Luteibacter rhizovicinus DSM 16549: one gene and its partners. The protein of the gene in region 2 interacts with the protein of the main gene of each other region in a pairwise test. Links are inferred from orthologs where the notes say so. Each region holds a gene or a part of one and is shown on either strand. Other genes may lie near its edges. The genes, in order: hfq, rho, nusG and yhbY.

Region 1 (7,083 bases), 1.1 Mb from region 2 along the record:
TGCGCGATATCCGCCTGGTTTACGCGCCGCCGCGTGCGATCGGCAACTATGGCGATGAGGTCGATAATTTCGTCTGGCCGCGTCACGCCGGCGACTTCACCATCCTGCGTGCCTACGTCGGCAAGGACGGCAAGCCGGCGGACTTCTCACCGGACAACGTGCCCTACCATCCGCCGTCGCATCTTCAAATCTCCACGGAAGGTGTCGCCGAGGGCGATTTCGTCATGCTGGCCGGCTATCCGGGTATCACCTACCGCCACCGCACGGCCGCCGAATTCGCCGACCAGATCGAGTGGCGCCTGCCGACGTCGGTCGCTGTGCTGAAAGCCTTGCAGGACGTGATCGAGGCCGAGGGCAAGGCCGACAAGGAGGCCGGCATCCGCTACGCCTCGCAGTTGCAGACCCTGAAGAACGGTATCAAGCGATTCAGTGGCGAACTCGAAGGTCTCGAGCGCAGCGACGCGGTGACGGTTCGCCGTGAGGACGAGGCCGCCATGCTGGCATGGCTCGCGACGCAGCCCGATGCGAAGACGCTGAAGCCGCAGATCGACCAGGCCATGGCGCTCATCGCGCAGGGCAAGGACGTGCGCGAGCGCGACCTTCTCGTCGGCTTGCTATCGAGCCAGACCCAACTGATGCGTGGGGCGCTGTCGATCGATCGTCTCGCGGTCGAACGTCCCAAGCCGGACGCGGAGCGCGAGTCCGGCTACCAGAAGCGCGACGAGGAACTGATCCAGAGCCAGCTGAAGCAGATCCAGCGTCGTTATGACGCGCGCGTGGAAAAGGCCCTGGTCACGTCCTTGATGACGCGCTATCAGAAGCTGCCGGAAGGGCAACGCCTGCCTGAAGTCGACAAGGTGTTCGGTCGGACGCCAGCCGATCTCGCCAAAGCGCTCGATCACATCTATGGCGCGACGGCATTCGGCGGCGAGCCCGAGCGCACGCGCCTGTTCGCGGCAACGCCAGCCGAGATCGAGAAAAGCAACGATGCCCTGCTGGTCGCGGCTCGCACCCTGCGTCCCGCGCTGCTGCGCATCGAGGACGAACGCAAGGCGCGTGAAGGCGACCTCCTGCGCCTGCGTCCCTCCTATATGCAGGCACTGATCGCCTATCGGGAGAAGCAGGGCAAAGCGGTCTATCCGGACGCCAACTCCACCCTGCGTGTCAGCTACGGTAAGGTCACGCCGTTGAAGGCGCGCGACGCGGTGACCTATGCGCCGCTGACCACCGTGCAGGGGATCGTCGAGAAGAACACGGGTGTCGCTCCGTTCGATGCACCCAAGCCCCTGCTCGACGCCATCCGTAAGGGCGACTTCACGGGCTACGCCGATCCGAAGACGGGTGCCATGCCGGTCGACTTCCTCAGCAACCTGGATACGACGGGTGGCAACTCGGGTTCGCCGGTACTCAATGCGAAGGGTGAGCTGGTCGGTCTCAACTTCGACAGCAACTGGGAAGCCGTCAGCGCCAGCTGGATGTACGACCCGCGCTACAAGCGCGCGATCCACGTCGACATGCGCTACATGCGTTGGTTGATGGACAAGGTGTATCCGTCACCGGCGTTGCTCAAGGAACTGGGTGTTCCTGCAAAGTAAGTGACAGGCCGAGTGTCAGGCGTTATCCACACGGATTGTGGATACGACCTGCATAACCGTGTGGATAAGTCGGATCGCGCCTTCGCAGGCAAGGGCTTGCGTTGCCTTGGTCAGTGAGTAGCCACGAGCTGATCACTTGCCCCAAACAGATAACAACTTTATCAGTCCCGTGACGAATGCCCCGCCAGCGCTAAACCACGCTAGCGCGATGGAACCGCTCACGATGGGCGTGTACCAGCGGATATCCAGCTGGGTCTTCATTGTGTCCATGGCGAGTTTTCTCGCTTCGGCTTCAGCCTTGTCCCTCTCGGCGCGCACCTTCATCGTCTCATCGAAGGATCGGGATGATTCCCTGTTGAGCTTCCTCATCTCCGCGTAGAACTTCTCGGCCTCGGCGCGAGTACGGTTGAGGTCGGCGTAGAACTTCTCGCGTTCCGTGGATTCGATGCCGGTGTGATCGGTCGGTTGCGCTTGCGCGGTCGTCATCGAAAGAACTCCATGGTCGCGGACGAAGGGATATCCACAGCACGTGTGGACAGGGCTTGCATAAGCATGTGCATAAGTCGGATAGCGGCTTGCCTGGCAAGCACTTGCGTTGCAATGGTCAGTAAGTGAGCAGTCGTCTGCGGAAGCGTAGCGCAGCATGCGAAAAGTGCGAGGTCAGCCGTCCCTGATTCTCACGCGCGTGATATCCACAGCGAATGTGGATACCGCCTGCATAACCATGTGCATAAGTCGGATTCGGCCTTCGTCGCCATGCACTTGCGTTGCGCTGCTTACTTACTGACCACACCGCGACATCCTCCTGCGCGATATCCACAGGCGATGTGGACAGGCCTTGCATAAGCCTGTGGACAACTGCGTTCCCGCCTTTGCCACCATGCACTTGCGTTGCGCTGCTTATTCCTTGACCGCTTGCTGCGTGACATGGGCTAACCTTGCGCTTGTTTGATCGCGGTCCGCGCATGAGTCTCGACACCCGCCCCCTTGCCATCTTCCTGATGGGCCCGACCGCGTCGGGTAAGACGGCGCTCGCCTGCGCGCTGGCGGATCGCTATCCGGTCGCGCTCATCAGCGTCGACTCGGCGCTGGTCTATCGTGGGCTCGACATCGGTTCGGCCAAACCGGATGCCGCGACGCTGGCGCGGTATCCGCACGAGCTGGTCGATATCCGCGATCCGGCCCAGCCCTATTCGGCGGCGGATTTCCGCAGCGATGCGCTGGCCGCGATGGCCCGGGTGAGGGAAGCGGGGAAGGTTCCCCTCCTGGTCGGCGGCACGGGCCTGTACTTCCGGGCGCTCCAGCGTGGCCTGTCCGACCTCCCGGAAGCCGATCCGGTCTTCCGCGAGCGGCTGGGGGCGGAAGCGGCAACCGTCGGTTGGGCATCGATGCACACACGCATGGCGGCGATGGACCCCGTCGCCGGTGAGCGAATTCGGCCGGGCGATGCCCAACGCATCCAGCGCGCGCTCGAGGTCATGGCGCTGACCGGCCAACGCCTGACCGATCTGCAGAAGCAGGCAACCGGCGATCGACTGCCCTGGCGGGTGCTCAAGCTCGCCCTGTTGCCGGACGACCGCAAGGCGCTGCACGCCCGGATCGCCACCCGCTTCGACACCATGCTGGCCGAGGGCTTTCTCGATGAAGTCAGGGCGCTCAAGGCCCGCGCCGACTTGCATGCCGACCTTCCGGCGATCCGCGCCGTGGGCTACCGGCAGGCCTGGGAGTATCTCGACGGGCAGGGCGACGCCACGAACCTGCGCGACCGTGGTATCTATGCAACGCGGCAACTCGCCAAGCGGCAGATCACCTGGCTTCGAAGCGAGCTCGACGCACGCACGTTCGACCCGGACCGGGGGGATCCGTTGCCGGAAGTGGACAAAGCGCTGGGCCCGTTCCTGGGAATGCCGATGTCGTCACGTCCGGCGCTTCCTGCTGGCGTTTAAAAGCAGTTAAGATTCAAGACACTTGGGCTGGGGCGCCGTTTGGCGTTTTTTTACCCGGACCCGTACGAAAGGCGTAGGGGAGAAGAAGAAATGTCCAAAGGGCAGTCGTTGCAGGATCCGTTTTTGAATGCGCTTCGCCGTGAGCGCGTGCCGGTCGCCATTTACCTGGTGAACGGTATCAAGCTGCAGGGCACGATCGAGTCGTTCGACCAGTTCGTGGTTCTGCTGCGCAATCAGGTGAGCCAGATGGTTTACAAGCACGCCATCTCGACGGTCGTGCCGAGCCGCAATGTGCGGGTCGGTGGCCACGAGAATCACCCGGAATCGGGTGCGGGCGACGCCGAGGGTTGAGGGGCCCCGGCGGCAACCCATATGTAAAGGAACGGGTGCGCGTATGCTTTGGCATCGCGCGCCCCTTCTTCTCATGAGGTCATCCCCCTAAGTGTTCGATAGGCAAAAGAAAGGCGAGCGGGCCGTGCTGGTCCTGCCGCATTCGCGTGGCGAAGGCGACGCGATCCGCCGTGGCGAGGAATTCGCCGAACTGGTCGCTTCGGCAGGCGCCGAAGTCCTGGCCAGTATTCCGGCCCGGGTGGCGACACCCAATCCCCGTTTCTATATCGGCAGTGGCAAGGCCGACGAGGTCGCCGAAGCCGTGCGCGCGCTCGAGGCCGACCTGGTTCTCGTCGATCACGAGCTGACGCCGGTGCAGGAGCGCAATCTCGAGAAGCACCTGGGGACGCGCGTCGTCGACCGCGCCGGGCTGATTCTCGACATTTTCGCCCAGCGGGCCCGTTCCCATGAGGGCAAGCTCGAGGTCGAGCTGGCCCAGCTCAAGCACGTTGCGACGCGCCTGGTTCGTGGCTGGACCCATCTGGACGCCCAGCGCGGCGGTGCCATCGGCAACCGCGGCCCGGGTGAAACCCAGCTGGAGACCGATCGCCGCCTGCTCGCCGAGCGCGTGAAGATGCTGAGCAAGCGCCTGGAGAAGGTGCAGACCCAGCGCGACCAGCAGCGTCGCTCGCGCCTGCGTAACACGGTGCCCCGCGTCGCCCTGGTCGGCTATACCAACGCCGGCAAGTCGACCTTGTTCAATGCGCTGACCACCGGCGGCGTGTACGTCGCCGACCAGCTGTTCGCAACCCTGGATCCCACGGTGCGCAAGATCGACGGTCTGGCGTGTGGTCCCGCGGTCGTCGCCGACACGGTCGGTTTCATCCGCGAGCTGCCGCACGATCTGGTCGCGGCGTTCCGCGCCACCCTGGCCGAGGCCCGTGATGCCGACCTGCTCATCCACGTCAGCGACGCTGCCGACGAGGAACGCGAGATTCTCCGCAAGGTGGTCAACGAGGTGCTCGAGGAGATCGGCGCCGGCGATGTACCCCAGCTGTCGGTGATGAACAAGGTGGACCTGATCGACGCCGAACCGCGCGTCGATCGCGGCGACGACGGCAAACCGCGTCAGGTCTGGCTTTCCGCAGCCAGTGGCGCCGGCCTGGATGGGTTGCGCGACGCGCTGGGCGAGTTGCTCGGTGGTGACCGCATCCGTGCGGGTCTTGAGCTTCCTCTCACGGCCGGGCGTCTGCATGCTCGCCTGAAGGCGGCCGGCGCCATCGCCGGCGAGGCCATCGATGAGCATGGCTGGCACCTGGATATCGACGCCCCACGCTCGGTCCTGGCCCCGCTTATCGGCGACGATGTCCACGGCAGGCCGCTCCGCGACCTGATCGATCCCCCTCACGCGGAGTTCTGATCGGTCGCGATCGAGCACCGATCCGCACCCGTCTGCTAGAATTCACAACGTTTGCGTGCCCATTCGGCTGGGCGGCGGGGTATCACGCCCGCCGTCCATCCCCGTCGTTCGGGTTCACCTGAAGGCTTGCCAGCCGCCCACCCTCCGGTCCCCCAAGGAGACTGTCGCTCATGGCTTGGAACGAACCCGGTAACGGCCAGAAGGATCCCTGGAACCGCAACCGGTCGAGCGGGCAAAAGCCCGATCTCGACGGCATGCTCAAAAGCCTGAAGGCTCGCTTCGGCAAGTTCGGCGCGGGAAGCGGCGGCGTACTCGCCATCGTGCTCGTCTTCATCGTGGCCTGGCTGCTGGTCAGCAGCTATACGGTGATCGACGCCCGGCAGGTCGGCGTGGTGCTGCGCTTCGGCCAGTTCTCGCGCGTACTCCCGCCCGGCTTCCACCTGAAGGCGCCCAGCCCGGTCGAGACGGTGACCAAGGTCGAGATGACCCAGGTCCGCTCGATCTCGGACAACGTATCGATGCTCACTCGCGACGAAAACATCATCGCGATCGACTTCAACGTGCAGTACCAGGTGTCCGACGCACGCAAGTTCCTGTATTCGAACAACGACATCGAGAACGGCACGATGAAGAACGCCTCGGAAGCGGCTGTCCGCTCCGTCGTCGGCGCCAACATCATGGACAACATCCTGACCACGCCGGGTGTCGACACGCCGACGCCGGCGCAGGCATCCGCCGCAGGCGTCGCACCCGCGGCCAAGGAAACGCTGCAGCAGCAGACACGCGACATCCTCCAGGCCACGCTCGACAAGTACGACGCCGGCATCCTGGTCACGGGCGTCAGCTTCCAGAACGTGTCGCCACCGAAAGAAGTGAAGGACGCCTTCGACGACGTCAACGCCGCCCGCGAAGACAAGCAGAGCGAAGAGAACAAGGCCCGCGCCTACGAGAGCCAGGTCGTTCCCGTGGCGCGCGGCGATGCCTCGCGCATCGCCGCCGAAGCGCAGGGCGAACGCGTCGAGCGTATCGCCCGTGCCAACGGTGACGTCGATCGCTTCAATGCGCTGCTGAAGGAATACCGCGCCGCTCCCGAGGTCACGCGTCGTCGCCTGTGGCTGGAGACGGTCGAGGAAGTCATGGCCGGCAATCCGAAGGTGGTCGACGGCAGCAACGGCAAGAACATCATCCAGCTTCCGGTCGAGTCGAACGGCGGCACGGTTCGCAACGTGCCGGTCGTGGGGCCGGTCATCCAGTCGGCGACCACCGATGCGAACCCCAATCCGCAGGGGAATGCACAGTGAAATACATTTCCGGCCTCATCGTCGTCATCCTCGTCCTGCTGGGCTTCAACAGCGCCTTCGTCGTCAAGGAAGGCGAGAATGCCCTCCTGCTGCAGTTCGGCCGCATCGTGCGGGCGGACTACCAGCCGGGCCTGCACTTCAAGATTCCCGTCGTGCAGCAGGTGATGCGTTTCGACAACCGCATCCTCGGCCTGGATGCGCAGCCCGAGCGCTATTTCACGCTCGAGAAGAAGAGCGTCAACGTCGACTTCTACGTGAAGTGGCGCATCGCCGATAACGCTGCGTATTACCGTGCCACGTCGGGCGAGCAGACCCAGGCCATCCAGCGTCTCACGCCGATCGTGAAGGATGCCCTGCGCCACGAGTTCAACTCGCGCAAGCTCGAGGACCTGATCGCCGGCGGTCGTGAAGACATCACCGGCCAGGTGCGCAAGGACACCGATCTCGCGGCACGCAAGAACCTCGGCATCGCCATCGTCGATGTGCGCATC
Region 2 (7,758 bases):
CAACAGGCGCATGTCGGGCGAGAGCGCCGCCAGGGTGAGCACGGGGCGCTGGTCGCGCTCACCCGGTTCGGCACCGGTGTCGGGATCGGCACCGGCTTCCACGAGCGCCACGGCACGGGCGATATCGCCTTCGCGTGCGGCGGCGAGGAGGGCGCGCTCACGCACGCCCGGCTGGCTTTCTTCGCTGGACAGGACGGGGATCGGCGCAGGCGCGGCAGGCGTGTCGACGAGGGGTTCGCGACGGGGCTCCGCACGGGCCGTGCGGATGTGCCCGCGGCGATCGCAGAGCAGGGCGCGCAGCGTGCGGTTGGCGATCACCATCCCGCAGACCGGCAGTAGCACGACGCCGTAGATGGCCAGCGCAGCGATCCGCATCTCCGACGGAAACACCCCGTAGAGGCCCGACAAGGCCACCGCGCAGAAGGCCAGCACCAGCAAGCCCAGGGCGGCCGGCACGAAATGCGAGAAAAAGCGCTCTTCCGCCGACAGGTGACGGCCGAACGAGATGGATCGCGCCACGGCGGTGAAGATCCACGAACCCGTGTTGCTGTCTTCCGGGTAGGCGTCGTCCCAGAGGAAAAGCAGGCCGAAGGCCGGCCACACGCGCCAAAGGGCGGCCAGCGCGACGACGAGCGTCGCGGCCAGCAGAAGTGCGGCCCCGAGGCTGGGTGCCTGGGTGAGCTTCAGGAGCGGCCACGCGACCAGCACGAAGACGACGAAGGTGTAAATCGTGAACATCACCACGTGTGCCGAACCGCGACGCAGCGTCGTGCGCAGGTAGCTCTGCTCCGGGTCGAAGCCGATCGCATGGCACACCGCGCCCATGGCCAGGGCGTTGGCGAGCAGGAGCGGTATCAGCGCGAGCGGTGAAGCGGTCAACCCGGCGCACGCGACAGCGGCGAGGGCAGGGAGGAACCAGGGCAGTGCCTTGATCAGCGGTGGTCGTCGACGTTTGGGATTGGCCATGCGCGGGAGTATACGGACGCCACAGGGGTGGCGCGGTAACGCGGCGTTAACCCGCGCGACACGGCGCGCCCCTGCGCGTATTCGGCGAGGTCAAGCGCGGACGAGCGTCAGGTCGGGATCGATCTGCCGGTTGAAGTTGGGTTGGTTGCAGACGGTGAGCGTCTCGTTGGACGGGGTCTGCAGGTGCCAGCCGCAGCCGGCCAGATTGGTGAGGATACGGTCGGAATCGTCGTGCGGCAGCTTCCGCTGTGGTGTCAGCTCCACTTCGAGGACGAAGCGGAGCTCGCCCAGGAGGAGGACGAGCGGTTCGGGAAGCATCTCGAACCCGTCGCGGCGGGTCATCCAGACGTAGGTGTCGGGTTTGCGCAGGCTGGCGTAGACGTAGCAGTGCATGACGGCAGTCTCGCTTGCGATTCGGCTTACCACCCTACCAAAAGTGGGGCCCCCCAGGCAGTGCTGTAAACCCCCGCCGTTACAGCTTTGTTGCATTAGCACTTGCAAATTTCTCGTCAAGTCGTCCAGAGTTCCACCCCAGATTGTTAAACGCGCGTATGAAAACGGATAAATTTTAGGTTTTCCGCGAACGTGACGTCGACCCAGAGCAGAACAAAAAGCAGGAGCCACCCCGAATGTCGAAGCTGAACCTCAATACCCGTCCGCTGGCCATTGCCGCCCTTTCGCTGGCCATCGCCGGCGCGCTGGTGGCTCCCCAGGCCGCGCACGCCAGTGCTTTCCAGCTCAAGGAAAACAGCGCCGCCGCGCTCGGTCGCGCCTTCGCCGGTTCTGCCGCCGCAGGTGACGATGCCTCGGTCATCGTGAACAACCCGGCCGCCATGTCCCTGCTCAAGGGCAATGTCGTCCAGGCCGATGTCACCGGCATCAATTTCAGCACCAAGTTCCACGGCACCGCGACCGATGCCCAGGGTCGCCCGATCTCCGGTGGCAACGGCGGCGACGCCGGCACGACCATCCCGGTCCCGGCGATGTACTTCGCCACCCAGGTGAACGATCGCCTGCACATCGGCCTTGGCCTGACCGCCCCGTTCGGTTTCAAGACCGACTATGACTCCGACTGGAAGGGCCGTTACAACGGCATCAAGTCCGACTTCAAGTCGTTCGACGCCACGCTTTCGGCTTCGTTCGATGTCACCGATACGTTCGCCATCGGCGCCAGCTTCATCGCGCAGAAGACCAGCGCCGAACTGACCAGCGCGATCAACTACAACACCGTCGGCCTCGGCCTGATCCAGCGCGCCGCCGCTGCCGGTCAGATCTCGCCGCTCGTTGCCCGCGGCCTGGCGCAGCAGTACGCCACCGTTGTCCCGCCGGGCAGCGACGGTATCGCCCGCATCAAGGGTGACGACTGGGGCTACGGCTGGCAGCTCGGTGGCCTGTGGCGCCTGACGGATACCGATCGCCTCGCGCTGAACTACCGCAGCAAGATCAAGCACACGCTCGAAGGCACCGGTAACTTCACCATGCCGTCGAACGTGACCGCCGTCCTGTCGAACCCGACGGTGGGCGCCCTGCTCGGCAGCGGCCAGCCGCCGTTCACCCACACCAACGGCTCGGCAGGCTTCACCACGCCGGCTGTCGCGACCGCCAGCTACTGGCACCAGGCATCGAAGTTCGGTTGGGGTATCGACGCATCGTGGACCAAGTGGGATTCCTTCCAGGACCTCACCGTCAACTTTGAAAACCCGAACCAGCCGCAGAACACCGAGCACTTCGGCTGGCACAACAGCTGGTTCGTGTCCGTGGGTGGCGAGTACTACATGACGGACAAGCTCACGCTGCGTACCGGTGTCGCCGTCGACACGACGCCGACCGAAGACCAGAACCGTGACGTCCGCGTGCCGGACTCCACCCGCAAGTGGGTCGCGTTCGGTCTGGGCTACAAGGCTACCGACCGTCTCGAGATCAACGCCGGTTACGCCCACATCTTCGTCAACAAGGCGCACATCGCCGGTGGCGAGAGCTCGACGCTCGATCGCATCATGGGCGAGAGCGACGACAAGGGTAACCTGCTCAGCGTGTCGGCCAAGTACGCATTTTGATCGTCTGATCAGTAAGGCCTGAAACCAAAAAAACCTCCCCGGCAACGGGGAGGTTTTTTTTGTGGGAGCCGCTTCAGTGGCGAGCTCTTACGCTTCCCCACTCCCGCAACACTTCTTGTATTTCTTCCCACTCCCACACGAACACGGATCGTTCCGCCCGACCTTCGAAGGGTCGCGACGCAACGTCTTTCCATGGTCGGGATGGCGGCGCCGGTACAGCTTCGCCAGCTGGAACGGAATCTCGTTGAGCAAGCCCATCCGCTCCTCGAACGAGGGCAACGGCAGCGCCGGCATATCCGGTGTCGCTTCGGTCTGATCTGCCGACAGCGTCATCAGCATGCCCATGAACGGATAAAGGCTCTCATCCATCCATTCGTCCCAGGCCTCGCCCCACTCGTTGAGAGCAAAGCGAAAGCCGATAGCCCAGTCGCTGGCGATCGGGAAATCACCGGTGTACGTGCTGATGTCATCGATCTCGTCGAATTCCTCCGGCGAGTCGATAAAGGGCAGGGATTCTTCGCCAAGTACCTTCGGATCGGCGGCCACGCGGGCGGCAATGACCTGCCAGAATTCCCGCATCAGGCCGTCGGCTTCGCTCGCTTCGGCTTCCGACGACCATGGCGTCGCCCCGCCGAGTTCCAGCACGGCAACGCAGTCATCGACATCCACATCGATCGGTCCGACCAGAGCCGCCGAGAACAGGCCGTCGAGGGCTTCCAGGGAGTAGCGGTTGGTCGAGGCCAGCAGGTCGTCGAGGCGGCCGAGTTTCGTTTCGCTCATCTGCATGCGTGCGGCCTCAGTACGCGTATTCGCTGAAGATCGGATCCACGCTGCCGTTCCAGCGGCCGTGGAACAGTTCCAGCTTGGTATCGGCCTGGGTCTTGCCCGACAGCGCCATCTCTTCCAGCGGCTCGAGGTAGATCGACTCGTCGGTACCGCGGTGGCCCTGCACGTTACGACGCTTCAAACCATGCGAAGCGATCTTCACCGCCTCGAGCGCGAGTTCGCGCACGGTGTGATCGCGGAAGCGCAGTGCCAGAGCATCCTTGGGCACGCCATCGCGCAGCGCATGGCGCTCGGCCCGGGTGAAGTCCTTCACGAGATCCCACGCGGCATCGAGCGCCACATCGTCATACAGCAGGCCGACCCAGAATGCAGGCAATGCGCACAGCGAGTTCCAGGTGCTGGTGTCGGCCCCACGCATTTCCAGGTATTGCTTCAGGCGAACTTCCGGGAAGGCGGTGGTCAGGTGGTCTGCCCAGTCCTTCATGTTTGCCTGCACGCCCGGCAGCGCGGGGAGTTCGCCACGCATGAACTTCTTGAAATCCTGGCCGGAGAGGTCGACGTACTTGCCGTCGCGATAGCTGAAGTACATCGGCACATCGAGGATGTAGTCGACATAGCGCTCGTAGCCGAAACCGTCTTCGAAGACGAAATCGAGCATGCCGGTGCGGTCGGCGTCGGTGTCGGTCCACACATGCGAGCGGAAGGACTTGTAGCCGTTCGGCTTGCCTTCGGTGAACGGCGAGTTGGCGAACAGTGCCGTCGCGATCGGCTGCAGCGCCAGACCCACGCGGAACTTCTTCACCATGTCCGCTTCCGTGGCGAAATCGAGGTTGACCTGGACGGTGCAGGTGCGGGTCATCATGTCCAGGCCGAGCGAACCGACCTTGGGCATGTACTCGCGCATGATCTTGTAGCGGCCCTTGGGCATCCACGGCATCTGGTCACGACGCCACTTCGGCTGAAAGCCCATGCCGAAGAAGCCGATGCCGAGTTCCTCGGCCACGGAACGGACCTCACGGAGGTGCTCGGTGACCTCGTCGCACGTCTCATGGATCGAATGCAGCGGCGCGCCGGAGAGCTCCAGCTGGCCGGCTGGCTCCAGGGTGATGTTGGCCATGCCCTTGGTCAGCGCGACCGGCGTCTCGCCTTCGCGGGCGACGTCCCAGCCGAAGCGCGTGGCGAGGGTCTCGAGAAGCTGGCGGATGCCCGGCCGATCGCCGTCGAAGGGGGGCGGGGTGAGGTCGTCCGTGTAGAAGCCGAACTTCTCGTGTTCGGTCCCGATGCGCCAGGCCTCACGCGGCTTCTCGCCCGCGGCGAGATAGGCGACCAGATCGTTACGGTCGCCGATGGGCGTGCTCTTGGCGGCGCTGGGTATGGACACGGACTTTCCTTGAACGAGAGCGGCAGGGCCGGATGCGGCACACATGGGGGCGTATGCCTGCCGGGAAAAGGTGTTATGCCCGGCGGCGCAGGGTAGCAAATGCGGCGCGAGGGCGCGAAAAACGAAAAGGCCGCCCGGAGGCGGCCTTTCGCTGGATTCCACGAGGCGCGGTCAGCGCTTCATCGAATTGAAGAACTCGTCGTTGGACTTGGTGTTCTTCATCTTGTCGAGCATGAACTCCATCGCGCTGAGCTCGTCCATCGGGTGGAGCAGCTTGCGCAGGATCCAGATCTTGGCGAGCAGGTCCGGCTCGATGAGCAGGTCTTCGCGACGGGTGCCCGAGCGGTTGATGTCGATGGCCGGGTAGACGCGCTTCTCGGAGATGCGACGGGACAGGTGCACTTCCATGTTGCCGGTGCCCTTGAACTCCTCGTAAATCACTTCGTCCATCTTCGAGCCGGTGTCGGTCAGCGCCGTGGCGATGATCGTCAGGCTGCCGCCTTCCTCGACGTTACGTGCCGCGCCGAAGAAGCGCTTGGGGCGCTGCAGGGCGTTGGCGTCGACACCACCGGTGAGGACCTTGCCGGAGCTCGGTACGACGGTGTTGTAGGCGCGGGCCAGGCGGGTGATCGAGTCGAGCAGGATCACGACGTCCTTCTTGTGCTCGACCAGGCGTTTGGCACGCTCGATCACCATCTCGGCGACCTGCACGTGGCGCACGGCGGGCTCGTCGAAGGTCGAGCTGATGACTTCACCACGAACGGTGCGAGCGATTTCCGTCACTTCCTCGGGGCGCTCATCGATCAACAGCATGATCAGATGGACGTCCGGATGGTTGTACTGGATGGCCTGGGCGATGTTCTGCAGCATCATCGTCTTGCCGGACTTCGGCTGCGACACGATGAGGCCGCGCTGGCCGCGACCGATGGGCGCCACGAGGTCGAGGATGCGACCGGTGATGTCCTCGGTCGAACCATTGCCGCGCTCGAGCTTGAACGACTTGCGCGGGAACAGCGGGGTGAGGTTCTCGAACAGCAGCTTGTTCTTCGACGCCTCCGGCGGATCGCCGTTGATGTCGTCGACCTTGAGCATCGCAAAGTAGCGCTCGCCTTCCTTCGGATGGCGGACGCGACCGGTGATGTAGTCGCCGGTGCGCAGGTTGAACCGACGGATCTGGCTGGGCGAGACGTAGATGTCGTCCGGACCGGCCAGGTAGGACTCATCGGCCGAGCGCAGGAAGCCGAAGCCGTCCTGCAGGATCTCGAGCACGCCTTCAGCCCAGATGCCACCGCCGGAACGGGCGTGGGCCTTGAGGATGTTGAAGACCACGTCCTGTTTGCGCTGGCGGGCCACGCCCTCGCGTACACCGAGCGACTCGGCGAACTCGAGCAGCTGGATGGCGTTCTTGCGCTTGAGCTCGGTCAGGTTGATCAGGCGATCGTTGCTGCCGGCGTCGGCGTTCTCGTCGTCGTCGACCGGATAGCCGTTGTTATTGCGCTGGCTCTGGTAGTTATTACCACCGCCACCGCCACCGCCACCACCGTTGCCCGGATTGCCGCCACCGCCACCCTGGCGCTGCTGGTTGCGCTCGTTGCGCCGGCGCCGGCCGCGACCTTCGCGTTCGGCGTTATTCGGGTTATTCGGGTTGTTCGGGTTGTTGGGGTTGTTCGGATTGGTATGGCGGTTCTGCGGCTGGTTCGGGTTTTCAGCCCGGCCCATCGGCTGGTTCTGGCCGCCCTGCGGCTGGCCGTTACCGTTGCCGTCGCGGGCTTCGGCCGTCGCGGGACGCGCCTCGTTGCCCTGCTGGGCGTTGCCCTGCGGTGCGTTATTGAGCTGAAGCTCCGCCTGTGGCGCGGGCGACGGGCTGGGTACCGGTGCCGGGGTGGGCAGCGGAGGCAGCGGCGGCACGGTAGCCGGCGGACGAGCCGCGGCGGGTGCGGGAGCCGGAGCAGGCGCGCTCGTCGCTACCGCAGGTGCTTCAGCGGCGGGTGCCTTTCGGCGAGTACGGGGACGCGGCTCGGTCGCAGGCGGATCGCCGGCGCCCTTGGCGTCGCTAGGATTTTTGGTTTCGATATCAGACACGGGCAAACCTCACGGGGCGCCGTTGAAGAAAAAATGGGAGAGGGTTCGCAGCATGGGGGACAAGGCATGTCCCGGCGAACTCCTGAAGCCTAGCATCGCGTGAGGCGCGGCGTAAAGCGCCTCACGCGGCGGCTTAAGTGAAACGTACAGCTAGAGCGATCAGATCGAGGCTTCGATGAACTTGGCCAGCTGGCCCTTGCCCACGGCGCCGATCTGCGTGCCGGCGACCTTGCCATCCTTGAAGATCATGAGGGTGGGGATGCCGCGAACGCCGAACTGGCGCGGGGTCTGCTGGTTCTCGTCGATGTTGATCTTGACGATCTTCAGCTTGCCTTCGTACTCGCCAGCGAGCTCATCGAGCACCGGGGCGATGGATTTGCAGGGACCGCACCATTCCGCCCAGAAGTCGAGCAGGACGGGGGTGTCGGAATCGAGAACTTCTGCCTGGAACGCAGAGTCGCTCGTATGGGTGATCTTGTCGCTCAC
Region 3 (7,672 bases), 1.5 Mb from region 2 along the record:
GGAGGCATCCGATTAAGCGATCCCGCTAACGACGACGGCGTTTCCATGCCAACACGAGCTCCCTGCTCGTCGCCGTCGCGCGCTGATCGCGCCTACGGTCTTTGACGGCTGCACCGGTCTATCGACCGGGGCTGCCTTCAAAAACGTTCCTCCACCGGGAGACCCGGCAGAGGCCGTAAAACGAATTACTTGGCCGAGGTGTTCACGGTCGAGGTATCGACCGGCACGCCCACGCCCATGGTGCTGGAGATCGCGACGCGCTGGATGTACTGACCCTTTGCCGCGGCCGGCTTGGCCTTCAGCAGATCGGAGATCAGCATGTTCAGGTTGTCCGCGAGCTGGGCAGCGTCGAAGCTGGCCTTACCGATCGTGGCGTGGATGATGCCGCCCTTGTCGTTACGGAACTTGACCTGGCCAGCCTTGGCGTTCTTGACGGCCGTGGCGACGTCGGCGGTGACCGAGCCGTCCTTCGGGTTCGGCATCAGGCCACGGGGACCGAGGACCTGGCCGAGCTTACCGACGACGCGCATCGCGTCCGGCGTCGCAATGACGCGGCCGTAGTTCAGATCGCCAGCGGCCATCTTCTCGGCGAGGTCGTCCATACCGACAGCGTCGGCACCGGCGGCGAGAGCGGCATCGGCCTTCTCACCCGGCGGAACGAACACGGCGACACGGACGGTCTTGCCGGTGCCGTGCGGCAGCAGCGAGGAACCGCGCACGCCCTGGTCCGACTTCTTCGCGTCGATGCCCAGACGGACGGAGACGTCCACCGACTCGGCGAACTTCGCCTTGGCGTTGTCCTTGACGATCTTCAGCGCTTCGTCGAGACCATAGGTCTTGCCGGGCTGGACGGCGGCCGTAGCGGCCTTCATACGCTTCGTGAGCTTTGCCATTTCTTAACCCTCCACTACCAGGCCCATGGAACGCGCGCTGCCGGCGATCGTACGCACGGCGGCATCCAGATCGGCAGCCGTGAGATCCGGCTCCTTCTGCTTCGCGATTTCCTCGAGCTGGGCGCGGGTGACCTTACCGACCTTGTCGGTATTCGGCTTGGGCGAGCCCTTGGCCACGCCCGTGATCTTCTTGAGGAGGATCGAGGCCGGCGGGGTCTTCGTGATGAAGGTGAAGGTACGGTCCGAATAGGCCGTGATCACGACCGGGATCGGAAGACCCGGCTCGAGCTTCTGCGTCGCGGCATTGAACGCCTTGCAGAACTCCATGATGTTCAGGCCGCGCTGACCGAGCGCCGGACCGACGGGCGGCGAGGGGTTAGCCTGACCGGCCTTCACCTGCAACTTGATGTAACCAATGACTTTCTTTGCCATTTAACTTTCCTCGCGAGTGCTGGCGCCTTGCGGCTCCTCGCTGTAGACCTTCCCTGGTGGTGAATGGGCCCGCTTATGCGAACCCCTGAAACACGGACACGCCGGAGCATAAAGCTCCAGCGTGGACCGGGCATTATAGGCGCCGGCTTCGGGCTATGCAACGCCCGTGCCGAACGGGTCGGGAGGACCGACCAGGAGGCCCTTAGGCCTTCTCCACCTGGCCGAATTCGAGCTCGACCGGGGTAGAACGACCGAAAATGAGCACCGCGACGCGCAGGCGGCTCTTTTCGTAATTCACTTCCTCGACAACGCCATTGAAGTCGTTGAACGGGCCTTCGGTGACGCGAACCATCTCGCCGGGCTCGAAGAGGACCTTCGGGCGGGGCTTCTCGACACCTTCGCGGACCCGGCTGAGGATGGCCTCGGCCTCGGTGTCCTTGATCGGGTGCGGACGGTCGGCGGTACCGCCGATGAAACCCATGACCTTCGGGGTTTCCTTGACCAGATGCCAGCATTCGTCGTCGATACGCGGCGTTTTGCCGTTGGTATCGGTTTCGATCTGCACCAGGACGTAACCAGGGAAGAACTTGCGCTCGCTGCGGCGCTTCTGGCCACCGCGCATCTCGATGACTTCCTCGGTCGGAACCAGGATTTCACCGAACTTTTCTTCCATACCCTCGCGCACGACGCGCTCGGTCAGGGCCTTGCGAACCTGCTGTTCGAATCCCGAATAGGCGTGAACCACGTACCAGCGTTTGCTCATGCCTTACCTCAATGTCCGAGCTTAAGCAGCCAATCGAGCACGACCGTCTTCAGCAACCAGTCGATCAGCCCCATTAGCAGCGAGAGAATGATGACGACCACGATGATGATACCGGTGGTCTTCAGCGTTTCGTCGCGCGACGGCCAGACGACCTTGCGCAACTCAAACTGCGACTCGGCGATGAAGCCGCGCAGCTTACGGCCAGGGACCGTGAATGCACCGATCGCCAGGGCGGCGGCAACGGCGACAATAACGCCGACGACGCGCGCGAAAGACGGCACGTTCGGGTTATCGCTGAAATAGTAGAAACCGACGATGCCGGCGATGAGCACGATGGAAGCAAGCGCTAGCTTGCCGATGTCGGCCGGGCCCATACCCTTGGCTTGTTCTGCCTTCGTGTTCATGCGCGCTCAAGAATGGCACGCCAGGAGGGACTCGAACCCCCAACCTGCGGTTTTGGAGACCGCTGCTCTGCCAATTGAGCTACTGGCGTACAAATGAAACAGTGGGGATGCCGGCCCCAGGGGACCGGCATCACTCGTACTTACTTGTTGATCTTCGCCACGACGCCGGCGCCGACGGTACGACCGCCTTCGCGGATCGCGAAGCGCAGGCCTTCGTCCATGGCGATCGGGAAGCCCAGCGTGACGTTGATCTTCACGTTGTCACCCGGCATCACCATCTCGACGCCTTCCGGCAGCTTGATCGAACCCGTCACGTCCGTGGTACGGAAGTAGAACTGCGGGCGATAGTTGCTGAAGAACGGCGTGTGACGGCCACCCTCGTCCTTCGACAGGATGTACACCTCACCCTCGAACTCGGTGTGCGGCGTGACCGACTTCGGAGCAGCCAGCACCTGGCCACGCTCGACGTCTTCACGCTTCAGACCGCGGACCAGCACGCCGACGTTGTCACCGGCCTGACCCTGGTCGAGCAGCTTGCGGAACATTTCCACGCCCGTGACCGTCGTCTGCTGGGTGTCCTTCAGGCCAACCACTTCGGCCGCATCACCCACCTTGACGATGCCGCGCTCGACGCGACCGGTCAGCACCGTACCGCGACCCGAGATCGAGAACACGTCTTCGACCGGCAGCAGGAACGGCTTGTCGATCACGCGCTCCGGCTCCGGAATCCAGCTGTCGAGCGCGTCGACCAGCTTGATGATCGACGGCACGCCGATTTCCGACTGGTCGCCCTCAAGAGCAAGACGGGCCGAACCGTGGATGATCGGGGTGTCGTCGCCCGGGAACTCGTACTTCGACAGCAGTTCGCGGACTTCCATCTCGACCAGCTCGAGCAGCTCGGCGTCGTCGACCATGTCAGCCTTGTTCAGGAACACGACGATGTACGGCACGCCGACCTGACGCGACAGCAGGATGTGCTCGCGCGTCTGCGGCATCGGGCCGTCAGCGGCCGAGCACACCAGGATCGCGCCGTCCATCTGCGCCGCACCGGTGATCATGTTCTTGACGTAGTCAGCATGTCCCGGGCAATCGACGTGGCCGTAGTGGCGCATCGGCGATTCGTATTCAACGTGGGCGGTCGAGATCGTGATGCCGCGCGCCTTCTCTTCCGGCGCAGCGTCGATCGAACCGTAGTCCTTGAATTCACCGCCGAAACGCTCGGCGCCGATCTTCGTCAGCGCAGCCGTCAGCGTGGTCTTGCCGTGATCGACGTGACCAATGGTGCCGACGTTGACGTGCGGCTTCTTACGTTCGAACTTACCCTTTGCCATGAGCGCTAAACTCCGCTGGAGCCAATGAGATAGTAAAAAAAGGAACCGCCGCGGACGACGAAGATGGTGCTCATGACTGGAATCGAACCAGCGACCTCTTCCTTACCAAGGAAGTGCTCTACCGACTGAGCTACATGAGCACGATTACGCAGCGCGCGAAGTTACAATGGAGCGGGAGACGGGAATCGAACCCGCACAATCAGCTTGGAAGGCTGAAGTTCTACCATTGAACTACTCCCGCACTGCGCGGAACTCGTCTGGTGGAGGAAGGTGGATTCGAACCACCGAAGGCGTAAGCCAGCAGATTTACAGTCTGCCCCCGTTGGCCGCTTGGGTATTCCTCCAACATAGAACGCCTATTGTCGCGAGCGTCCCGGAAACTGTCAATAACTTCTGCAGGCGAATCAGCGTGCAATGACGGCTTCCGGAGGCCCGGACACCCCGTCGATACGGGCCGTCGACGGGTGGGCCGCGAAGTGTAGCGAGGAGCCCCCGTGAAGGGAAGCGTTTTTACGCCTCGCGGGTCGCCAGCACCAGCGGCTCCATTGCGCGCGACATCTCCATGAGCTTCAGTGCGTACTCCTGCAGACGCAGATCCTTCGCCTCCACCGGCTTCCACGGCGGGACAGGGGTGGGTTTGCCGCCATCCGGCTTGTCGAGCGCCACGAAAACCATGACGCAACTGGTCGCCAGGCGCTGCTCGCCGCTGCGCAGGTCCCGTGCAAGGACGTCCACCGCCAGGTGCATGCTCGAGGTGCCGGTATGGATAAGGCGGGCGCGCACGGTGACCAGGTCACCGATCAGGATCGGCGCGAGGAACTGGATGCCGCTGACCGAGGCGGTGACGCAGTAGGCCCCGCTCCAGCCGACTGCGCAGGCGTAGCCGGCCTGATCCAGCCACTTCATCGCCATGCCGCCATGGACCTTCCCGCCGAAATTCACGTCGGTCGGCTGGGCCAGGAAACGGAATTCGACCTCACGCTGCGTGCCGGGCATGCAATCACCTTGCTCTGAAAAGTCGCATTATGGCCTCCCGGCGGCTTGTCCGACCGACCCGACCGGCATAGATTCGGCCCTACGCACCCTTGGAATGCCCGATGGCCCTTCGCAGCGTCGCCTCCCGACTCGCCCTGGCCGTCCTGCTGGGGTCGGCGATCGTCCTGATCGTCACAGGCGGCCTGCTGCTGACGCACACCCGCGAGCAAACCCTCGGCCAGACCGAACGCGAGGCCGCGGCCATCGCCTCGTCCGCCGCCAACCGCATCCAGGCACGCATCGATGGTGTCGCCAAGGTCGACCAGGTACTCGCCGGCCTGCTCACCACCCGGCGCGAGCAGGCGCCGGCGATCATCCGCGACGTTCTCGAGGCGAACCCGGAGATCGGCGATATCAGCGCCGCTTTCGTGCCACACGACCATTCGACCCTGCGCCCGGAGGACGCACCCGTGGCAAGGCGCAATCCGGCCGGGGGCATCGTCATGGGAACCCGCCTGAGCGATCCCGCCCCGTACTGGAGCTCACCCTGGTTCATCCGTGGCCTCAACTGCGACAAAGGCTGCTGGCAACCACCGTTCCGCTCCGCCGAGCGCAACGAGACCCTGGTCGGCTTCTCCACCGCCATAGCGGGCAAGAACCTGCCGGTCATCGGCGTGGCCGACGTCACCATCAGCCTGGACTGGCTGCAAAAGTTACTCGGCGAACTGGACAAGCCCGACCATGCCTCGGCCTTCGTGGTCGACGCCGACGGCAAGTTCCTGGCCCACGACTGGGTGTCCTACATCGGCACGCGAGGCAGCCGCCCCTTGCTCGCCGCCCTGGCAGCGAAGCGCAACCCGGTACGCATCACCCCGGAGGAGGGCGGCCGGGTGAGTGAGCCCGTGTGGATCTACTTCGTCCCGATCGAGGGCACGCGCTGGACGTTCGGCCTGAATATGCCGGAACGTCAGGTGCTTGCCGACCTGCGCCATACCTACATGGTCGACATCCTGCTCGGCATCCTCGCCCTTGCCGGCGTGTCGCTGATCACCCTGGTGGTGACACGCCGCCTGATGGCGCCACTGGGAGTGCTCGCCGAGCGCGCCGAGAACGTATCGCGCGGCGATCTGGACTTCGAGCTCCCGGTCCTTCGCCGCAACGACGAAGTCGGCCGACTCACGCGCGCTTTCGATCACATGCGTCATCAACTTGCCGGCCATATCGATACGGCCAAGCGGACGGCGCGCGAGCAGGAGCGCATGGCCAGCGAACTCGAGATCGCCCGGCAGATCCAGCTCGCCCTGATCCCCGATGCCCACTGGCTCGCCGATGACGGCCGGCTCGAGCTGCATGCGGCGCTTCGCCCGGCCAGCGCGGTGGGCGGCGACCTGTACACCTACTTCGCGCTCGGCGCACGGCACGTCTGCGTCATGGTCGGCGACGTTTCGGACAAGGGCATTCCGGCCGCGCTGTTCATGGCGCGCACGATCACGCTCGCGCGCACGATCGCCACCCACGCGCGCTCACCCAGTGACATCCTCGGTTCGCTCAACCGGGAACTGTGCAAAGGCAACGACACCTGCATGTTCGTCACCCTGCTGTGCGGCGTGGTCGAGACCGAAACCGGATTGCTCGCCCTCGCCAGCGCCGGGCACGAACAGCCCGTGCTGCACGCAGGCGGTAGCGCCATCCTGGTCGACGTGGAGACCGGCCCCGCCCTCGGCCTCGATCGCGAAGCACGCTACCCTGTACGCGTACTCACGCTGCTTGGGGGCGACACCGTGCTCATGTACACCGACGGCGTCAGCGAGGCGCATGCGGGAAACCAGAAGCTCTATGGCGCGCACGCCCTGCTCGAAAGCGTGTCGCGCATCGAAGAAGGCGCGACGCCGGAAGCCTTCGTCGATCGTGTACTGAGCGATGTCGATGCGTATGTCGAAGGCGCTGTCGCCTACGACGACATCGCCCTGCTCGCCCTGACCTGGCACGACACCGGCGCCGAGGGAGCCCGCCTCGATGCGGCTGTGCATTCCTAACCGCCTGGAGGACGTGTTCCTCGCCCTGGACCGTGCCGAGATGACCCTCGATCTCGCGGCCATCGACCATGCCTGTCGCGCCGACGTACGCCTCGTGCTCGAGGAATTGCTGGTCAATACCGTGCGTCACGGCTATCCGGATGGCCGTGACGGCGAGATCACGATTCACCTCGAGATTTGCTCGGACATCGTTCGCCTGGAACTGCGCGACGACGCCGAGGCGTTCGACCCTCTCCAGCATGAGCCGCCCGACCTTCCCGGCGACATCGCGGACCGGGAGATCGGCGGGCTCGGCCTGCACCTGGCACGCAGCATCGCCAGCGACTTCGAATATGCACGCGACGCACACGGCAACCGTGTCGTTATCCGTTTCGATCCATCCTTGTCCGACGAGCCGTCCTCATGACCCTGATCGTTCGCAGCGAAAGCCCCACCCCCGCCCGCACCACCGTCTGGCTCGAGGGGCGACTCGACGCAGCGACTTTCGGTGATCTCGACAGCGCCCTGCGCGACATCACGCCGATGGTCGACAACGGCGGCACGCTGGTCATCGACCTTTCCGGCCTCGAATACATCAGCAGCGCCGGCCTGCGCAGCCTCGCGCAGCTACGCAGGCAGATGCACGACCGCTTTGGCCGCACCCTGCTGCTCAACCCGCAGCCGCAGGTGAAGAAGGTCTTCGAGATCGTCAAGGCCGTGCCCGTCGCCGAGGTGTTCGCCAGCGTGGCGGAACTGGATCAGTACCTGGACCACATGCAGCGGCAGATTACGGGCTGAATGCCACACCGCTGACGGGCCGCCTTCGCCGCTCAGCCGTTGTTGGTGTCGATCAGGCCGG
Region 4 (7,486 bases), 1.1 Mb from region 2 along the record:
GAACTTACGACCAATTGATTAAGAGTCAACTGCTCTACCAACTGAGCTAACGGCCCATTTTGAAACACATCGCACGTTGTAAGTGGGGTGGACGATGGGACTCGAACCCACGACATCCGGAATCACAATCCGGTACTCTAACCAGCTGAGCTACGCCCACCATAAAACACCATCTGGCGCGCCCGACAGGAATCGAACCTGCAACCGTCGGCTTAGAAGGCCGATGCTCTATCCGGTTGAGCTACAGGCGCAGGCACTGTACGTAGAACGCCAACTGGTCGGGGCAGAGGGATTCGAACCCCCGACATCCAGCTCCCAAAGCTGGCGCTCTACCAGACTGAGCTATACCCCGAATCTTAAAGTATCCACCGATAACGACTTGGTGAAGCCTTCAAATGTTACGGGTCAAGCCCAAGCCCGTCAATCCGTATGAACACACCACACTTTCAACCGCTTTTAAAGATGGTGCGCCCGGAGAGATTCGAACTCCCGACCACCAAGTTCGTAGCCTGGTACTCTATCCAACTGAGCTACGGGCGCACACTTTAAACCTTTGACTCGTTGCCTGCCGCTGTGAAGCGTTGGCGCCGTGTCGAGAAGCGGAATTATTCAGATATCGAGCGTGGGCGTCAACACTTTTCTGAAAGTTTTTTTCTCGAATTGGTAACAAGTGGGGTAATCAGGCGTCTGGACTTGCGAAGGGAGGTTTTCGCGAGGACCCCTTTCGCCGATGAATCGGCTCCCACATGACTCACTCGCCGATGAATCGGCTCCCACACTTCTACCCTGCCTAACGAAGAAGGGCGGCCTTGTGGCCGCCCTTCTCTTCTCACAGCTGCGTAGCGGGCTTGCCGACCTTATCCGGTGCCGAGCCAGCGTCCCCACGCGGGGGCGGCGGAGGCGGCGAACCAGGCTTGGTCCAGTCGATCGGCGGAGCAGGCTCGCGACCATTCATGATGTCGTCGATCTGGCGTGCGTCGATCGTTTCGTACTGCAGCAACGTCTCGGCCATGATGTGCAGCTTGTCGATGTTCGTGGTCAACAGCTCCTTGCTGCGCGCGTAAGCGCGATCAAGGATGGTGCGCACCACTTCGTCGATCTTGCGTGCGGTCTCGTTGGAGACGCTCTTGTGCTGCGTGACGGAGCGACCGATGAAGACCTCGTCCTCTTCCTCGCCATAGGTGACCGGACCGAGTTCATCGGACAGGCCCCACTTGGTCGCCATGTTGCGCGCCATCTTGGTCGCACGCTCGATATCGTTCGACGCCCCGGTGGTGACCTTGTCGTGGCCGAAGATGAGTTCCTCGGCGACGCGGCCGCCATACAGCGAGCAGAGCTGCGATTCGATCGCCACCTTGTTCATGCTGTAACGATCGCCTTCCGGCAGATACATGGTGACGCCCAGCGCGCGACCGCGCGGGATGATCGTGACCTTGTAGACCGGATCGTGCTCGGGCACCAGGCGACCGATGATCGCGTGGCCCGCCTCGTGATACGCGGTGAGCTTTTTCTCTTCGTCGTTCATGGCCATGGAGCGACGCTCCGAGCCCATGAGGATCTTGTCGCGTGCACGATCCAGATGGCTCATGCGCACTTCGCGAGCGTTCTCACGCGCCGCGAACAGCGCCGCCTCGTTGACGAGGTTGGCGAGATCCGCACCCGAGAAGCCCGGGGTACCACGCGCGATGACCATCGGGTCGACGTCGGCCGCGGTCGGCACCTTGCGCATGTGCACCTTGAGGATCTGGTCGCGGCCCTTGACGTCCGGCAGGCCGACGACGACCTGGCGATCGAAGCGACCCGGACGCAGCAGGGCCGGATCGAGCACGTCGGGGCGGTTCGTGGCGGCGATGACGATGATGCCCTCGGTGCCTTCGAAGCCGTCCATTTCGACCAGCAGCTGGTTGAGCGTCTGCTCGCGCTCGTCGTGACCGCCGCCCATGCCGGCGCCACGATGGCGGCCGACGGCGTCGATCTCGTCGATGAAGATGATGCAGGGAGCGTGCTTCTTGGCCTGCTCGAACATGTCGCGCACGCGGCTGGCGCCGACGCCGACGAACATTTCGACGAAGTCCGAACCGGAGATCGAGAAGAACGGCACCTTGGCTTCGCCGGCGATCGCCTTGGCGAGCAGGGTCTTACCGGTACCCGGCGGACCCACCATCAGCACGCCGCGGGGAATCTTGCCGCCGAGCTTCTGGAACTTGCCCGGATCGCGAAGGAACTCGACGAGCTCGCCGACTTCTTCCTTCGCCTCGTCACAACCGGCGACATCGGTGAAGTTGACCTTGACCTGGTCTTCGCCCTGCAGCTTGGCGCGCGAGCGACCGAAGCTCATGGCGCCACGGCCACCGGAACCGGCCTGCATCTGGCGCATGAACCAGATCAGCACGGCGACGAAGATGATGATCGGCAGCCAGTTGAACAGCAGTCCGAGCAGGGAGAAGCCATTGTCGGCGGGCTCCTGGCGCAGCTCGACGCCCTTGTCGCGCATCTGCTTGACCAGGTCGCTGCTGGACATGCCAACCACCGGTACGACCGTGCGATAGGCACCGCCATCCTTCAGCTTGCCGGTGATCGTCGGCGGCGCCGTGGAGGTGATCGTGCCGCTGGCCACGTTACCGTTATCGACGTTCTGGGCGAACGTCGTATACGACATGTCCTGCGACGAGCCGCTGTGGGGATTGAAAGTCTGGAACACGGTAAGGAGGACCACCGCGATGACCAGCCAGAGCAACAGATTTTTTGCCATCTCATTCATGCGGTGTTCTCGCCAGGTTACCGGGACGCCGACTTGAGGCCGGTCGCCAGTGCATACACCTCCGCCGAACGTGCGCGGGAGGCTTTCGGTTTACGCATCGTCACGCGACTGAAGTCAGCACGCAAGTTCTTAAGGTAGTCGTCGAACCCTACGCCCTGGAACAGTTTTACCAGGAACGACCCGCCTGGCTTGAGCCAGTCGAGACTGAACTGGCGAGCCAGGTCACAAAGGTCCATCGCACGGATCTGATCGGCCAGTGCCACACCAGACATATTGGGGGCCATGTCCGAGAGGACAAGATCGACCTTCTGGCCGCCGAGCATGGCTTCCAGCTCACGGAGAACGGTTTCTTCGCGGAAATCGCCCTGCATGAATTCCACACCGGCCAGGCTGGCCATGGGCAGGATGTCCATGGCGATCACCTTGCCGGTGTCGCCCAGACGGCGCCGGGCCAGCTGGGACCAGCCGCCTGGCGCGGCGCCCAGGTCGACGATCGTCATGCCCGGCTTGATAAGGCGATCGCGCTCGATCAGCTCCTCGAGCTTGTAGATGGCGCGCGAGCGCGCCCCTTCCGCCTGAGCCCTTTTGACGTAGGGATCATCGAAGTGCTCTTTCAGCCACTGGGAGCTGGTCTTACTGCGTGCCATGGCTTTAGACCGGAGCTTATTAAGGAGCGGGCCTTGCATGATACCCTTTGACGCCTGTCAGCCGCACATCGAACCTGAACGCAATGTCGCTTTCCCCTACACAGTCCCGCTATCTCCGCAGCATGGCCCACGATCTCAAGCCGGTCGTCCTGCTGGGCAACAAGGGTGCCACCGAGGCCGTGGCCAAGGAACTCGCCCAGGCCCTGGATATCCATGAGCTGGTCAAGGTCAAGCTCTCCGGAGGCGACAAGGACGAGCGCCAGGCCCAGATCGACTTCCTGACCAGCCAGACCGGCTCCGAAAAGGTCCAGGAAATCGGCCATATCGTCGTCCTGTTCCGCCGGAACGAGCAGGATCCGAAGCTCGCCCTACCCCGGTAACCCGCCATGGACCTCTCGTTCGAGCACCCTGGCGAGTACCTCTTCGTGCGCCGGGTGGGCGCGAACACGGTCACCATCGTCGATCGCGACTTTCACAAGAGCCTCCTGCTGACCCCTGAAAAGGTCGTCGAGGACTGGCCGGTGACGGACGCCAAACAGCTCACGCTGTCCGACGTCGCCCTGATCGCAGAGCTCAAGCCCGAGTTGGTGATCATCGGGACCGGGGAGCGCCAGGTCTTTCCCCCCGCCGAGGTCATGGCTGGCTTCCTGCGCCAGGGCATCGGCGTCGAGGCGATGACCAACGGCTCGGCCGCGCGCACCTACAGTCTCCTGGCCGGCGAGGGCCGCAGGGTCCTGGCGGCCTTCATCCTGCCCCAGGGATAACCTTTCCATGCGCATCCTCGTTCTCGGTGCCGGCGGCACCGGCGGTTACTTCGGCGGCCGCCTGAGTCAGGAAGGCGCGGATGTGACCTTCCTGGTGCGACCGGATCGGGCAGCGGCGCTGGATGCGAAGGGCCTGGTCATCAAGAGCCCGTTCGGCGACGCTACCCTGACGGTGAAACACGTCACCGCCGACACGGTCGCCGCGGCGGGCACGTTCGATCTCGTCCTGCTCTCCTGCAAGGCCTACGACCTGCACTCGGCCATCGAGGCGATCGACCCGGCCATCGGGGAGACGACGGCGATCCTGCCGATCCTCAACGGGCTGGCCCACTACCCCGTGCTCGACAAACGCTTTGGCGCTGACCGGATCATCGGCGGCATGTGCGTGATCAGCGCTGCGAAGGGCCCTGCAGGAGAGATCCTGCACTTCGGCAGCGGGGCATCGGTGACCTTCGGCGAACGGGACGGCACCGGACACGACGGCCGCTGCATCGCCATCGCCGAAGCCTTCACCAAGGCGAACGTCGACCACACGCACTCGACCGATATCGAGCGCGACCTGTGGGCTAAATTCTCTTTTCTGGCCACCCTCGCCGGGGCGACCTGCCTGTTCCGCGCCAGCGTCGGCGACATCGTCGCCACGAACGATGGCCGCCAGCTCACCGAGCAGATGTACGAGGAGTGCCTGGCGGTGGCGCGCGCGGCCGGTCATGCCGTACCGGACAACGCCCGCGCCTTTGCCTGGAAAACACTGACGCAGGAAGGCTCACCACTGACGGCGTCCATGCTGCGCGACCTGGAATCGGGACAGCGCATCGAAGCCGACCACATCGTGGGTGACATGCTGCGCCGGGCGCGGGACGCTGGCGTCAAAGCGCCGATGCTGGAGGTGGCGTTCGCGCACCTGCAGGCGTTTGAGGTGCGGAACAAGCGCCAGGCCTAGGCGGTGGGGGCCCCTGCTCCTGTAGGAGCCGATTCATCGGCGAGCTCTTGCTTCGATGGGGAGGCCTCGTGAGGGGCTGAGGCCAGCAACCTGGGAGGAAGCGCTGCTGTGCAGCGCGTGTATTTACTATTCGCCGATGAATCGGCTCCTACATTTACCTATGCATTCGCCGCTGAAGCGGCTCATGCATGTACCTATTTTGCTGGCAGATATTGCAGCGGGTCGACGGGGTTGCCGTCGCGGCGGATCTGGAACTGGAGTTCGTCGCGGGTCGCGCCGCTCGAGCCCATTTCGGCCACGGCCTGCCCTGCCTTCACTTTCTCGCCTTCCTTGACCAGTCGCTTGCGATTGTGACCGTAGGCGGAGAGGAAGCTGTCGCTGTGCTTGATGATGACCAGCTCGCCGTAGCCGACCAGGCCGTTGCCGCTGTACACCACCACGCCATCGGCGGCCGAGCGCACCGGGTCACCGGCCTTGCCACCGATTTCGATGCCGGGAATGGCGTCGGCGGAAGAGAACTTCTTCAGCATCGTGCCGTCGGCCGGCCAACGCCAGGCGATGCCGCCGGCGCTACGCGATGCGCCACTGGTCACGATAGGCGTCGCTGCCGGCGGATTCTCCACGGGGGCGGGCGCCGCGGCGGGGGCGTTAGGCGCACTCGGGGGCACTGGCACGGCAACAGGAACGACCGACTCCGCCGGCTTGCCGGCGACGACGACCGGTGTGTTTGTCGTGGTCGCGGGGGCCGGGACAGCGGGCGGCGCGACATCGGCATCCGTCACGCTCTGGAAAGCGGGTTGCGCAGGCTGGGCCGGCGGCGGTGTGCCATGCGGCGCATTACCGGCGGGCGGCGTACCCGCGGGCGGGGGCGTAGCGGCCACGACGACCGGCGCGGCGTGCGCGGGCGCCGACTTGCTGTCATGACCCGGCGGGGCGAGCCGCAGGTCCTGGCCCGGCCAGATGGTGTACGGCGAGGCAATGCCGTTCCAGCTGGCGAGATCGCGGAAATCCACCTTGTTGCGGAAGGCGATGCTGTAGAGGGTATCGCCCTTCATGACCCGGTAACTGCCACCAGGCGGCGCCGGAGGCGGCGTCGCGTCGTGGCTCGGCGTGTAGCTACCCGGGCTCCGCGTGACGATGACAGAGCTGCGCGTGACATCGCAGCCCGCCACGACCACGGCAGCCGACAGCACGCCTACCAGCGCGAGCGGACGGATCATGAGCATCGCGGATTTCCTTTCACGGGCACTCATCGCAGCAGGAACCACCACACGGCCAGAAGGACGACTGCAACGATAGCAGCCCAACCTATCCACTCTATGTGTTTACGCAGGATCCGTTCAGCGCGCTCGCCGAACAGGCGTACGAGCAAGGCCAGCAGCCAGACCCGCTTGCCACGCCCGATCAGCATGCAAAGCAGGAACGGCAGCAGGGGCACCCCGATGATGCCGGAAGCCCAGGTCACGAACTTCATCGGCACCACGGGCTGCAGCGCAGCCATGGCCAGGGCGATGTAGAGGGCCAGCGCATGCGCGGCCATGTCCTCGCGCAGACTTGCCACGCCCTTCTCGATCGGCGCGAGCAGGTGCATCGACTCGAGAAGCGGCTTCAGGGCCTCGTAGGCGTAGTGGCCGAGCATGTAGCCGACCAGCGAACCCGCCAGCGAAAACAGCAGGCTCCAGTTCGCGTAGCGGAAGGCCTTGCGCGGCTCGGCCAGCATCATCGGCGCGAGCATCACTTCCGGCATGATCGGGAAGATGAAGGCTTCGACGAAGGACAGGCCCGCGAGATAGCGGACCGCGTGACGATGACGCGCCCAGACGATGGCGCGTTCGTAAAGCGAAGCAAACATCCGCATTCAGCGGTTTTCCCTGTCGTGGAGGCGCATCAACCGATGCCGCCGAGTAAGGGCACGAAACTCACCGCACCCAGTTCTTCCCGTAAGACCTCGCCGTTCTCGCCCTTGCGCAGACGCAGGAGCACCTGCTGGCTCGGGCTACCGACCGGCGCCACGAGCACGCCGCCCGGCTTGAGCTGGTCAAGCAGTTTCAGCGGAACGCGGTCGCCGGCGGCGGTGAGGATGATGGCGTCGAAAGGCGCATCCGACTCCCAACCCAGCTTGCCGTCGTCGTGCCGCGAACGGAGGTTCTCGATGCCCAGCTGACGGAACCGGCGACGCGCCTGGCGCAGCAGCTCTTCGATCCGTTCGACCGTGTAGACCGTGGTCACGATGCCGGCGAGCACCGCGGCCTGGTAACCCGACCCCGTGCCGATTTCGAGCACACGCTCGGGCACGCCATGCTCGATCAGCGCCTCGGTCATGCGGGCGACGATCCAGGGCTGGGAAATGGTCTGTCCGTGGCCGATGGGG

Evidence for each region.
Region 1: the proteins of rho (region 2) and hfq interact in binary tests that used the Escherichia coli proteins (3 or more experiments, as listed by UniProt). The link is inferred for Luteibacter rhizovicinus DSM 16549 from one-to-one orthologs.
Region 3: the proteins of rho (region 2) and nusG interact in binary tests that used the Escherichia coli proteins (3 or more experiments, as listed by UniProt). The link is inferred for Luteibacter rhizovicinus DSM 16549 from one-to-one orthologs.
Region 4: the proteins of rho (region 2) and yhbY interact in binary tests that used the Escherichia coli proteins (3 or more experiments, as listed by UniProt). The link is inferred for Luteibacter rhizovicinus DSM 16549 from one-to-one orthologs.

Annotation. Positions count from the first base shown.
Region 1 is NZ_CP017480.1:74,975-82,057, reverse strand. What follows is about bases 2,347-5,261. They hold hfq (RNA chaperone Hfq), read left to right. Parts: upstream 2,347-3,631; coding sequence 3,632-3,892; downstream 3,893-5,261. Other genes in these bases: hflX (ribosome rescue GTPase HflX), read left to right, coding at 3,984-5,261; miaA (tRNA (adenosine(37)-N6)-dimethylallyltransferase MiaA), read left to right, coding at 2,561-3,541. Outside these bases: BJI69_RS00435 (S46 family peptidase), read left to right, coding at 1-1,595; BJI69_RS00430 (hypothetical protein), read right to left, coding at 1,728-2,081; more of hflX, read left to right, coding at 5,262-5,291; FtsH protease activity modulator HflK, read left to right, coding at 5,462-6,592; protease modulator HflC, read left to right, coding at 6,589-7,083. UniProt on the Escherichia coli protein: RNA chaperone that binds small regulatory RNA (sRNAs) and mRNAs to facilitate mRNA translational regulation in response to envelope stress, environmental stress and changes in metabolite concentrations.
Region 2 is NZ_CP017480.1:1,154,763-1,162,520, reverse strand. What follows is about bases 4,818-7,758. They hold rho (transcription termination factor Rho), read right to left. Parts: upstream 7,273-7,758; coding sequence 5,362-7,272; downstream 4,818-5,361. Other genes in these bases: trxA (thioredoxin TrxA), read right to left, coding at 7,432-7,758; BJI69_RS05340 (glutamate--cysteine ligase), read right to left, coding at 4,818-5,190. Outside these bases: BJI69_RS05360 (ankyrin repeat domain-containing protein), read right to left, coding at 1-966; BJI69_RS05355 (YcgL domain-containing protein), read right to left, coding at 1,057-1,359; BJI69_RS05350 (OmpP1/FadL family transporter), read left to right, coding at 1,596-3,023; more of BJI69_RS05340, read right to left, coding at 3,820-4,817. UniProt on the Escherichia coli protein: Facilitates transcription termination by a mechanism that involves Rho binding to the nascent RNA, activation of Rho's RNA-dependent ATPase activity, and release of the mRNA from the DNA template.
Region 3 is NZ_CP017480.1:2,660,647-2,668,318, reverse strand. What follows is about bases 309-3,163. They hold nusG (transcription termination/antitermination protein NusG), read right to left. Parts: upstream 2,089-3,163; coding sequence 1,528-2,088; downstream 309-1,527. Other genes in these bases: tuf (elongation factor Tu), read right to left, coding at 2,633-3,163; secE (preprotein translocase subunit SecE), read right to left, coding at 2,097-2,492; rplK (50S ribosomal protein L11), read right to left, coding at 897-1,325; rplA (50S ribosomal protein L1), read right to left, coding at 309-893. Outside these bases: more of rplA, read right to left, coding at 186-308; more of tuf, read right to left, coding at 3,164-3,823; BJI69_RS12040 (acyl-CoA thioesterase), read right to left, coding at 4,334-4,819; BJI69_RS12035 (SpoIIE family protein phosphatase), read left to right, coding at 4,921-6,834; BJI69_RS12030 (ATP-binding protein), read left to right, coding at 6,815-7,240; BJI69_RS12025 (STAS domain-containing protein), read left to right, coding at 7,237-7,611; BJI69_RS12020 (MarR family winged helix-turn-helix transcriptional regulator), read right to left, coding at 7,644-7,672. UniProt on the Escherichia coli protein: Part of the processive rRNA transcription and antitermination complex (rrnTAC). The complex forms an RNA-chaperone ring around the RNA exit tunnel of RNA polymerase (RNAP).
Region 4 is NZ_CP017480.1:15,769-23,254, forward strand. Bases 2,471-5,139 are described here. They hold yhbY (ribosome assembly RNA-binding protein YhbY), read left to right. Parts: upstream 2,471-3,491; coding sequence 3,492-3,788; downstream 3,789-5,139. Other genes in these bases: ftsH (ATP-dependent zinc metalloprotease FtsH), read right to left, coding at 2,471-2,761; rlmE (23S rRNA (uridine(2552)-2'-O)-methyltransferase RlmE), read right to left, coding at 2,779-3,408; BJI69_RS00130 (Mth938-like domain-containing protein), read left to right, coding at 3,795-4,172; panE (2-dehydropantoate 2-reductase), read left to right, coding at 4,180-5,115. Outside these bases: more of ftsH, read right to left, coding at 830-2,470; BJI69_RS00140 (peptidoglycan DD-metalloendopeptidase family protein), read right to left, coding at 5,310-6,170; BJI69_RS00145 (YqaA family protein), read right to left, coding at 6,365-6,973; BJI69_RS00150 (protein-L-isoaspartate(D-aspartate) O-methyltransferase), read right to left, coding at 7,003-7,486.